2 linked regions of the Aminobacter aminovorans genome follow. The protein of the gene in region 2 interacts with the protein of the main gene of each other region in a pairwise test. Links are inferred from orthologs where the notes say so. Each region holds a gene or a part of one and is shown on either strand. Other genes may lie near its edges.

Region 1 (3,176 bases), 2.0 Mb from region 2 along the record:
GCGCCAGAGCGCAACTGGCGGAGACGACGGGAACAGCTATGCTGCGGCCAGCCTAAGGGAGCGGACCATGGCCACACCGGAGCGGATAGTCTGGGCGATCGGCCACCTCGGCATCCAGCCGGGCGACCGGCTGCTGGAAATCGGCTGCGGGCGAGGTATCGCCATGGCCGAGATCATGCCGCTGCTGATCGGCGGTCACGTCACCGGGCTTGATCGGTCGGGCAGTGCCATAAGCTCAGCCGAAGAGAGAAATCGCCCGGCGATATCGGCCGGAAAAGCAGCCTTCGCGCAGGGCGCACTCGCCGAGTGGAACGGTTCCGGACGACCCTTCGACAAGGTCTTTGCCATCAACGTCAATCTGTTCTGGTTGGAGGCGGCGCGCGAGCTCAAGCTGATCCGTTCACTGCTCGCCCCGGAAGGCCGGCTCTACCTCTTCTTCGAGCCGCCAAGTGCCGGCCAGATCCCGACCATCGAGCGCGCCGTCGAAGTGCGCCTCAAGGCAGCCGGCTATGTGCTCGAAAAAACCCTGCACGGCCCGGACCCGCAGCCGCCGCTCCTCGGTATGATCGCCAAGCCTTCATGATCAGCAGGGCTTCGCCTCGATCACAGGAAGCTCTGCGGATCGATGTCGACCTGCACGCGCACCGAACCGCGCAGCTTGGGCCCGGCGGCAAGCAGGGCGCGGATATAGCCCTGGATATCGGCCTTCCTGTCGGCCTGCACCAGGAGCCGGAAGCGATGGCGGCCGCCAATGAGCGCCAGCGGCGCTTCGGCGGGGCCGAGCACATGGACATCCTGCGCCACCTGGGCTGCCCGCCGCAGCCCGCGCGCATGGCTCTCGGCCTCGGGGCGCGTCGCCGCGCTGACGATGATGCCGGCGAGCCGGCCGTAGGGAGGCAGGCCGGAACGCTCGCGCTCGGCGATCTCACGATCGTAGAAGGCCTCCGAATCGCCCGAGACAATCGCCCGCATGACAGGATGGTCTGGCTGGAAGGTCTGCAGCAGGCCAAGGCTCTTCTTGCCGGTGCGCCCTGCCCGGCCGGTCACCTGCGACAGCAGCTGATAGGTCCGCTCGGCGGCACGCGGGTCGCCATTGGCGAGACCAAGATCGGCATCGACCACGCCGACAAGCGTCATGTTCGGAAAGTTGTGCCCCTTGGCGACGAGCTGCGTGCCGATGACGATGTCGGCCTCGCCATTGGCAATCGCTTCGAGTTCCAGCCTGAGCCGCTTCACGCCGCCGAGCATGTCCGACGACAGCACGATGGTACGCGCGTCGGGGAAATGCGAAACCACTTCCTCGGCGATGCGTTCGACGCCCGGCCCGCAGGCGACGAGATGATCGAAGGTACCGCATTCCGGGCAGGCCTCGGGTCGCTTCTCGTTGTGGCCGCAATGATGGCAGACCAGCTGGCCGCGGAAGCGGTGCTCGACCAGCCAGGCCGAGCAGACCGGGCAGCCGAAGCGGTGGCCGCAGACCCGGCAGAGCGTAAGCGGCGCATAGCCGCGCCGATTGAGGAACAGCAGCGACTGCTCCTGCCGGCCAAGCGTTTCACGCATCTTGCCGATCAGCACCGGTGACAGGAAACCGCCGCGCGCCGGCGGCGAGCGCCGCATGTCGATGGTGGCCAGTTGCGGCAGCGCCGCCTCGGCGAAACGGGCCGAGAGCACCGAGCGCGCATACTTGCCTTGCTCGGCGTTGACCCGGCTCTCGACCGACGGCGTGGCTGACGCCAGCACGACAGGAAAGCCGCTGATATGCCCCCGCACCACAGCCATGTCGCGGGCATTGTAGAAGACCCGGTCCTCTTGCTTGTAGGCAGGGTCGTGCTCTTCGTCGACGACGATCAGCCCGAGATTGTTGAACGGCAGGAACAGCGCCGAGCGGGCGCCGGCCACCACGCGCACGCCGCCTTCGGCGACCTGGCGCCAGACGCGCTCGCGCATCCTTGGCGGCAGGTCCGAATGCCACTCGGCGGGCTTGGCGCCGAATCGATTCTGGAAGCGCTCGAGGAAGGCCTGCGTCAGCGCGATTTCAGGCAGCAGGATGAGCACCTGCTTGCCTTTGTCGAGTGCGGCCGCCACCGCTTCGAAATAGACTTCCGTCTTGCCCGAGCCTGTGACGCCGTCGATCAGCGTGACGGCGAATTTGTCGGCCTCGACCTGGGCGCGCAGGCTTGCGGCGGTCGCCTCCTGGTCGTTGGTGAGCTCTGCGCTGGCGTAGGACGTATCGGGCGGCGCCACCACCGGCCGGGGCGGTATCATCACCGTCTCGAACACGCCTTGCACCCTCAGCCCGTCGATGACGGTGGAGGATACGCCGGCGGCATGCGCCAGCCCCGAGCGCGTCCAGGCCATGCCGTCGCTTGCCATCTCGAGCACGCGGGCGCGCGCCGCCGTCATCCGGTCGGGCTCACCGTCGCTGCGCTTGAGGCCTTCTGTCCAGGGCTCCGGGTCGAAGGCCTCGGGCGCGCGCAGGATCATCCGCGCCACCATTCCGGGCGGCGACAAGGTGTAATGGGCGATCCAGTCGACAAGCCGCCGCATCTCCTCATTGACCGGGGGGCAGTCGAAGACATGGGCGATCGGTCGGAGCTTCTTGGGATCGACCGCTTCGACCGGACCGTCCCAGACGATGCCTGCCACTTCGCGCGGGCCGAGCGGCACGCGCACGATCGAGCCAGGCACCACCTGCATGCCGTCGGGAACGGCATAGGAGTAGGCGCGCTCGGCCGGCATCGGCACCAGCACGGGGGCGGCCCTGGTTCTTGGCGAATCGGCGGTCATGACGCGTGACCTTGCCCCGAACTTGGTTTAGAGCAAAGGCCGACATATCCGGTGCCCCAGGGGCATCCTTCCATTGCCAAGGAGACAGTTATGAAGTTTTTCGTCGACACCGCCGACGTGAAGGACATCCGTGAGCTCAACGAGCTCGGCCTTCTCGACGGCGTCACCACCAATCCGTCGCTGATCCTCAAGTCTGGCCGCAACATCGCCGAAGTGACCAAGGAAATCTGCGACATCGTCGAAGGCCCGGTCTCGGCTGAAGTCGCCGCCACCGAATATGCCGAGATGATGAAGGAAGCGGCGGTGCTGTCGAAGATCGCCGACAACATCTGCATCAAGGTGCCGCTGACGCTCGACGGCCTCAAGGCCTGCCGCGCGCTGACTTCGGA
Region 2 (8,086 bases):
CCTTGCCGGCGTGATCCTGCCCAATCTGGCCAATGCCTTCGGCATCTTCCTGATGCGGCAGTTCATTGCTGGCGTACCTGACGACTTGATCGATGCGGCGCGCATGGACGGCGCTTCGGAGATGCGCATCCTGTTTGCGATCGTAGCACCCCTGGTGACGCCGGCGGTTGCGGCACTGGCGCTGTTTGCATTCGTCTATCACTGGAACAGCTACCTCTGGCCGCTGACGGTGCTGCAGGGAAATGCCGAACAGTATCCCATCGTCATCAGCCTCAGCCGGCTGCTCAGCTACAACCGGGGCGCGATCAACACAAATCTGGTCATGGCCGGTGCGACGCTGGCCGTGCTGCCGCCGCTGGTGCTGTTCGTGTTCCTGCAGCGCTTCTTCGTCGACTCCATCATAAGCTCCGGAGTGAAGGGATGAGCAAGGTTCTGGCCATCGATCTCGGCGGCACGCAGCTCAGGGCTGGGATTTGCGACGATGCTGCGCCTGCAGCCGTTCGACATATCGGCGCGTGGCCGGCGCCCAAGGGGCTCGACGGCCTGTGCGAGACGATTGCCTGGCTGGCCAAGGAACATAGCGCGGAACGGCTCGGCGTTTCGGTGCCGGGGACGGCACGCGGCGCGCGCTGCCTGTGGATCCCCAATCTGCCTTGGCTTGATGGTGTCGACCTCTCAGGTCAATTCCCCGATCTCGTGATCGGTCTGGGACAAGATGCGCAACTGGCGTTGCTTGCCGAAGCTTCGGCGGGCGCGGCAAAGACGCTTTCGGATGCGATCCTGGTGGCGATCGGCACCGGCATCGGCTCGGCGGTGCTCTCAGGCTCGAGAATCGTACGCGGCGGGCATGGTGCTGCCTGCTCCTTCGGCTGGGCCTGTGCCGATCTCGACGATGACGGAGACGACCGCGACGGCTGGCTGGAGCGGCAGGCAGCGGGCAGGGCGTTCGATGCCATCGGGCGGCAGGCCGGCTTCAGTGACGGACGCGGTGTGGTGGCGGCCGCGCGTGCGGGAAACACGGATGCAATTGATGCATTGGCGCGGCCGGCGAAGGCGCTGGGCGTGAGCTTGGCAACCGCCGTGGCGCTGCTCGACCCGCAATCAGTGATCCTGGCCGGCGGCGTTGCCGAGGCGGCCGACGTGCTGGTGCCGATGGTGCAAGCCGCGATGAAGAAGCAATTGCCGCCGCATCTGAGATGCGTGCGCATCGAGGCCGGCAGCTTCGGCAAGGATGCCAGCCTTGTGGGGGCGGCATTCGCAGGCGTCCGCGGCCAACAATGGGACGAAATCCGATGAGCGGAATGTTTGCAAAACCCAACCGCAGCCGGCCGGAGCCGCTGTGGCACCAGGCCGAGCAGGCGATGCGGACGCTGATTTCGTCCGGCGAGTGGTCCACGGGCGCGCAGATCCCAAATGAGGAGCGCCTGTGCGACCTGTTGGGGGTCAGCCGCATCACCGTGCGCCATGCCCTGCGCAACCTCGAGGATTCCGGCCTGCTCAGCCGTGAGCACGGGCGCGGCACCTTCGTGCGCAGCCCGACCGTCATTGCCGGCGTGCGCGGCCTGACCAGCTTCACCCAGGAGATGGCCAATCTCGGGCTCAATTTGGGCACAAGGCTGCTCGACGCCCGGATCATTGCCGCCGACGTCCAGGTGGCCGGCGCGCTGGAGATCGAGGAAGGCACGCCGGTGCTCCGGTTGCGCCGCCTTCGGCTTGGCAACGACCAGCCGATCGGTATCCAGACAGCGCATCTGCCGGCGGCGCGCGTGCCAGGCCTGCTGGAAACGGCGGGAACCGTCTCCTCGCTCTATGAGACGCTGAAGGCGAGCTACGGCATCGTGCCCCAGGAGGCGCGCGAAATCTACCGCATCGGCGAGGTCAAGCCGGAGGATGCCGAGCTGATCCAGCTTAAGGCCGGCAGCTCCGCCTTCATGGTCGAACGCATCGCCTTCGACCGCTCCGGCCCGTTCGAATTCACCGTCTCGACCATGCGCGGCGACCGCTACGAAATCCGTTCCGTTCTCCATCTCTGACCATCTGAAAGGTTCTTCAATGAAAACTTCTTACATCAGCCGGCTGGCCAAGCTCATCGACGGGGCGGCGAGCGCCAACGAGGCGGCGTTCGAGACCGTATCAGTCCGGCTTGCTGAGACGCTTGCCAACAAGGGACTGGTGCATCTCTATGGCTCGGGCCATTCGGTGTTGCCGTGCCAGGAGGCGTTTCCGCGCTACGGTTCTTATGTCGGCTTCAACCCGCTGACCGACCCGCGCGTCATGTGGCACAACGTGCTCGGCTCGGGCGGCGTGCGCGAGCTTCTGTGGCTCGAGCGCACGGAGAACTATGCGGAAAAATTCCTCGACCACCAGCCGCTCAACCCTGGCGATTCCATCATCATCTATGGTCATAGCGGCCGCAACGCCTCCGGCATCGACACCGCGCTCTATGCCAAGAAGCGCGGCCTGTTTGTCGTCGCCATCACCAGCAAGAACAATCTCGATAAGCCGGCGAGCCATTCCTCGGGCAAGCGCCTGGCTGACGCCGCCGACGTCGTCATCGACACGACCTCACCGATCGAGGACGCGATCGTGCCGGTGAAAGGCTGGAGCCGCCCGGTAGCCGGCTCGTCGACGGTGCTCGCCATGATCATGACGCATGAGCTGATCGCGCGCACGGCGCAAAAGCTTGCCGACCGCGGCATCGAGCTGCCGACATTTGCCTCGCCGACAATCGAGGGTGTGACGCTGCACGACACCGACGTGATCTACGGCATCTACCGCGAGAAGATGATCGAGGCGCAGCGCAAGCATCTCGACTTCTTCAAGGAACGGATGCAGGGCGAAGCGTAACCCCTGTTCCTGACATCGAAAAGCTGGCTTGGCGTCCGGAAGGGCGGCCCGCTGGCATTTGGCATGACGCCTCTTGCCATTTCCAATCATTAGCGATAGAACAAAATGAGAACATAAATGACTTGTGGACGGCACGAGGTTTTCCGCCGGCAGGGGGCGCGGGCGGAGGGTGCGATGGGCTAGTGTGCGCCCTCACATTTTCTTGGAATTGGTTTAGGACTAGCGCGGAGCGGTGTCATGGCAGGTAGCGTCAATAAGGTCATTCTGGTCGGCAATCTGGGCGCTGACCCCGAGATCCGCCGGCTCAACTCGGGCGAGCCGGTCGTCAACCTGAGGATCGCGACTTCGGAAAGCTGGCGCGACAAGAATTCGGGCGAGCGCAAGGAAAAGACCGAATGGCACCAGGTCGTCATCTTCAATGACAACCTCGCCAAGGTCGCCGAGCAGTACCTGAAGAAGGGCATGAAGGTTTACATCGAAGGCCAGCTCCAGACCCGCAAATGGGAGAAGGACGGCATCGAGCGCTACACCACCGAAATCGTGCTGCAGAAATTCCGCGGCGAACTGCAGATGCTCGACGCGCGCGGCCAGGGCGGTGACGCAGGCTATAGCGGCGGTGGCGGCCAGGTCGGTTATGGCGGCGGTCAGGGTGGTGGTTATGGCGGCGGCCGTTCTGATTTTGGCCAATCGAGCCCGACCGACAGCTATGGCGGCGGTAACCGCGGCGGCGGTGGCAATCGTGGCGGCCAGGGCGGCGGTGGCGGCATGGGCGGTGGCGGTTCGCGCGACCTCGACGACGAAATCCCGTTCTGAGCGTAGCCAAGGCGGCGGGCGATCGAGGTCGTCTACCATCTGACGGGGCGGCGTTGGACCTGATGCGAGAGTTTTGTGCGTCGGGTCCATCTGCAAAGTTGCTGCGCCAAAGCCGTCTTAAGGCTATGTGCAGTGTCGGTCGCGCCATATTGTACTCTCGCAGCATTGATGTCGCGCAGCAGTACAAGTCGGTCGCTGGATTTCGTGAATGACTGTTCTCGCGAATCTTCCTGCTTCGCGTTACTGGGGAGAATGGGGTACGGGGTCTTCATTCACCGGTCGGATTCGATCTACGACGACAGTCCTGCCGAACGGTATCAGTTTCCGCCGCAATATTTCGGCCGGGTGCAGGCCTGTGTCGGCGATTGGATCGTCTATTACGAGCCACGTAAGGTAGCCGACACCAAGGGATACTTCGCTGTTGCCAAGGTGCAGCAGGTCATCCCGGATCCCGGCGCGAAGGGCATGTTTCTCGCGCTTGTCGAACCAGGCAGCTATCTCGATTTTGCCAATCCGGTTCCCTTCAGCGACGCTGACGGTGTGATCGAGCGCGGGCTCCTCAACGACGACGGGCGAATTTCTGGGCGCGCGCAGGCGGCGGTAAGGCCGCTTTCTCCAGCCGATTTCAGTCGCATCGTCACGCTGGGGCTGGATCAGGCAGAATCTACGCTTCCAAGGGTCGATCCGGTAGCGCCGGCCAGCGGCTTCTTCGAAGACCAGGCGCCCTTCGTGTTTGCGGAGAGCCGCGAGCGTACGCAGTTCCTGACATCCCGCATCGTGCGTGACCGCGTCTTCCGAAGGATCGTTCTGCGTGCCTATGACGAGCGCTGCGCGATCACCGGATTGAAGCTCATCAATGGTGGCGGAAGGGCGGAAGTTGCGGCGGCCCATATTCGCCCTGTCGAGGCCGACGGACCGGACGTCGTCAGCAACGGCATCGCGTTATCGGGAACAGCCCATTGGATGTTCGATCGTGGCCTTATCAGCCTGTCGGACGATCTCGAAATCCTGATTTCCCGCCAGGCAAACGATCCCGATGGTACAAAGGGCATCGTCAATCGCAGCGGCCGAGCAATCGGCCCCCGGCGCCTGTCCGATCGTCCTCATCCACACTTCCTGCTCTGGCATCGCGAGCATTGCTTCAAGCAATAGGTCGGGCGTGCTGATCAAAACTAGTGATGGACGAGGTTACAGCCTTTCCGCCCATCGATGTCCCTGATGGCATAGGTCGAGGCAGTTCTTCAGCCAGCTGCGTTCCGACTGCTGCAGCTTCGGCAGGGCATTGACGAAATCTACTTCGTCCTTGGGGCGCCCGTATTTGGCCTTGAACAGCAGGACGGCTGCCGGCTTGAGGTAGGGGATGCCGGCCGGCGTCGTGGCGACAATGTCAGTGCGCGGCACTGCTACGGCCGGGTTCCGCTTGTAAACCCACAGATCCGGCGAACCTTCCTCGATCATCATGTCGACGCGCCAGCAGTGCCGCACGACGTCCAGGCACCAGATCTGGGAGATTTCGGCAGACGGGGCGCTTTGCGCGGGCAGGTGCTTGACGATGCCATCTCCGGCAGTGTGGCATTCCATGCCGGCGAGTGCGCGGCGGAAGACGGGCACGTCGCTGCGCAGGACCGTGAATTAGAGGTCTTCGTGCTCGCGTGTCTGATGGCCGTGCCAGAGGTCGAGCGCCCAGCCGCCGACGACGCACCAGGGCAGGGAGACGCCGGTCAGGTGGCGCGCCAACTCGGTTGGATGCCAGGCGCACCATGCGTCATGGTCCGGCGTATCGGGCTGATTCATGCCAGGGGCTGTTCTTTTGCGCTGCTTTAGCCGTATCGAGGCCCGGATCAAGGCTGCTTCGTTCGACGAACGGCCTGACTTCCGGCCCCGCAGCCGGCTGCGCAGCTGACGAATGCCGGTGGCCTGGATCGACGGGGGCAGAGCGGTCTTGTGGCCTGTCGCGCCCTAGCTCGCCATCAGCGCCTTGATACCATCGGCAACGAATTGCACAGCGAGGGCTGCCAGGATCACACCGAGGAGGCGAGTCAGGATCGAGCGGCCGGTCTGGCCGAGGAACTGGTCGATGCGTTCGGCGAGAACGAACACCAGATAGGTGGCGGCGAGGCAGGCGAGGATGATCAGGACCAGTGCCAACTGGCCGGCCCAACCCTGAAACGAGCCGGAGAGCAGCACCGTCGCCGAGATCGCGCCGGGACCGGCGATCAGCGGAATAGCGAGCGGGAAGGCGGCGATGTTGTGGATGTGGTCGCGGGTGATCGCGACATCCGAAATCTTCTCCTTGCGGTCCTGGCGCTTCTCGAAAACCATCTCGAAGGCGATGAAGAACAGCAGGAAGCCACCGGCGACGCGGAAGGCGGGCAAGGTGATGCCGAACACGGTGAGGATGGCGGCGCCGGCAACGGCAAAGACCGCCAGCACGACAAAGGCGATGACACTCGCACGTACCGAAACCTGCAGGCGCTGCTCGCGATTCATGCCGCGTGTCACCGCGAGGAACAGCGGCGCCAGGCCGGGCGGGTCGATAGTCACGAGGATGGTGACGAAGGCATTGAAAACAGTGTCGAAAAGCGGCATCAGGCATCTCCCCGGCGCGTGCAGGCTAACCCGGCGACCGTTGCCGCGCCAGTGGCAAATTCGGCCGTACGGAAGTCATTTTGCCCTTGCCGGCAGATTCTGCTGCGGCATCCGGCCGTTGCCGGCGCAATGGCGGTGGGGACAGACAGGGACATCTCGACGCAATGTTGGAAGCGCAAGCTATCCTTTTGAAATCGCGTCCCAAATCAGCATTGGAAAAGCGCCGCCGGAATTGGTCATTCAACGACCGTTCCTATATATAAGGTAAATGATTCCCAACATGCGTGATCCGAGTTGACCGACCAGAAATCACCGCGTGGACCTGACGGTCCCTCCGGCATCGAGCCGATTTCCATCATCGAGGAGATGCAGCGCTCCTACCTCGATTACGCGATGAGCGTGATCGTGAGCCGCGCGCTGCCCGACGTGCGCGACGGCATGAAGCCGGTGCACCGCCGCATTCTCTTCGCCTCGCATGAGAGCGGCTACCACTGGAACCGCAAATATGTGAAGTCGGCGCGTCCGGTCGCCGACGTGATGGGTAAATATCACCCGCACGGCGATGCGTCGATCTATGACGCCTTGGTGCGCATGGCGCAGGACTGGTCGATGAGCGTGCCGCTGATCGACGGGCAGGGCAATTTCGGCTCGATCGACGGCGATCCGCCCGCTGCGATGCGCTACACCGAAGCGCGCCTGACCAAGGTTGCGCATGAACTGCTCGAGGACATCGACAAGGACACCGTCGACTTCCAGGATACCTACGACGCGTCGGGCCAGGAGCCGCGCGTGCTGCCGGCGCGTTTCCCGGCGCTGCTGGTCAATGGTGCCGGCGGCATCGCCGTCGGCATGGCGACCAACATTCCGCCGCACAATCTGGTCGAAGTCTGCAATGGCGCCATCGCCGTCATGGAAAATCCCGGTATCGACCTGCCCGACCTGATGGAAATCATTCCAGGCCCAGATTTTCCCACCGGCGGCCTGATCCTCGGGCGCTCGGGCATCTACAACGCCTATTCGACCGGCCGCGGCTCGGTCATGATGCGCGGCAGGGTCAATATCGAGCAAAGCCGCGGCGACCGCGAGGCGATCATCATCACCGAAGTTCCCTTCCAGGTGAACAAGGCGACGATGATCGAGAAGATGGCCGAACTGGTGCGCGACAAGCGCATCGAGGGCATCTCCGACATCCGCGACGAGTCTGATCGCCAGGGCTACCGCGTCGTCATCGAGCTCAAGCGCGATGCCAACGCCGAGGTGATCCTCAACCAGCTCTATCGCTTTACGCCGCTGCAGACCTCGTTCGGCGCCAACATGGTGGCGCTCAATGGCGGCAAGCCGGAAGTGCTGACGCTGCTCGACATGCTGAAGGCATTCGTCGCCTTCCGTGAAGAGGTGATCAGCCGCCGTACCAAGTACCTGCTCAAGAAGGTGCGCGACCGCGCCCACATCTTGGTCGGCCTGGCGATTGCGGTTGCCAATATCGACGAGGTCATCAAGCTGATCCGTACCGCGCCCGATCCGCAGACGGCGCGCGACCAGTTGATGACGCGGCGCTGGCCGGCATCCGACGTCGAGTCGCTGATCCGCCTGATCGACGATCCGCGCCACCGCATCAACGATGACGGCACCTACAACCTGTCGGAAGAACAGGCGCGCGCCATTCTCGAGCTGCGCCTGCAGCGCTTGACGGCACTGGGTCGCGATGAAATCGCCGACGAACTCAACAAGATCGGCACGGAGATCACCGACTATCTCGACATCTTGTCGTCGCGGGCCCGCATCCAGCAGATCGTCAAGGACGAACTGGTTGCCGTGCGAGACGAATTCGGGGTGC

Evidence for each region. Proteins that work in one complex are often made in the same cells at the same time.
Region 1: the proteins of ssb (region 2) and DY201_RS05485 interact in binary tests that used the Escherichia coli proteins (3 or more experiments, as listed by UniProt). The link is inferred for Aminobacter aminovorans from one-to-one orthologs.

What each region holds. Positions count from the first base shown.
Region 1 is NZ_UFSM01000001.1:1,132,470-1,135,645, reverse strand. What follows is about bases 196-3,153. They hold DY201_RS05485 (primosomal protein N'), read right to left. Parts: upstream 2,788-3,153; coding sequence 604-2,787; downstream 196-603. Other genes in these bases: fsa (fructose-6-phosphate aldolase), read left to right, coding at 2,878-3,153; DY201_RS05490 (SAM-dependent methyltransferase), read left to right, coding at 196-583. Also shown: more of DY201_RS05490, read left to right, coding at 68-195; more of fsa, read left to right, coding at 3,154-3,176.
Region 2 is NZ_UFSM01000001.1:3,089,014-3,097,099, forward strand. The notes cover bases 2,022-4,872. They hold ssb (single-stranded DNA-binding protein), read left to right. Parts: upstream 2,022-3,084; coding sequence 3,085-3,660; downstream 3,661-4,872. Other genes in these bases: DY201_RS15230 (GntR family transcriptional regulator), read left to right, coding at 2,022-2,033; DY201_RS15235 (sugar isomerase domain-containing protein), read left to right, coding at 2,053-2,847; DY201_RS15245 (HNH endonuclease), read left to right, coding at 3,913-4,812; DY201_RS15250 (amino acid transporter), read right to left, coding at 4,849-4,872. Outside these bases: DY201_RS15220 (carbohydrate ABC transporter permease), read left to right, coding at 1-424; DY201_RS15225 (ROK family protein), read left to right, coding at 421-1,296; more of DY201_RS15230, read left to right, coding at 1,293-2,021; more of DY201_RS15250, read right to left, coding at 4,873-5,271; DY201_RS29850 (nucleotidyltransferase domain-containing protein), read right to left, coding at 5,293-5,454; DY201_RS15255 (MarC family protein), read right to left, coding at 5,620-6,249; gyrA (DNA gyrase subunit A), read left to right, coding at 6,544-8,086. UniProt on the Escherichia coli protein: Plays an important role in DNA replication, recombination and repair. Binds to ssDNA and to an array of partner proteins to recruit them to their sites of action during DNA metabolism. Acts as a sliding platform that migrates on DNA via reptation.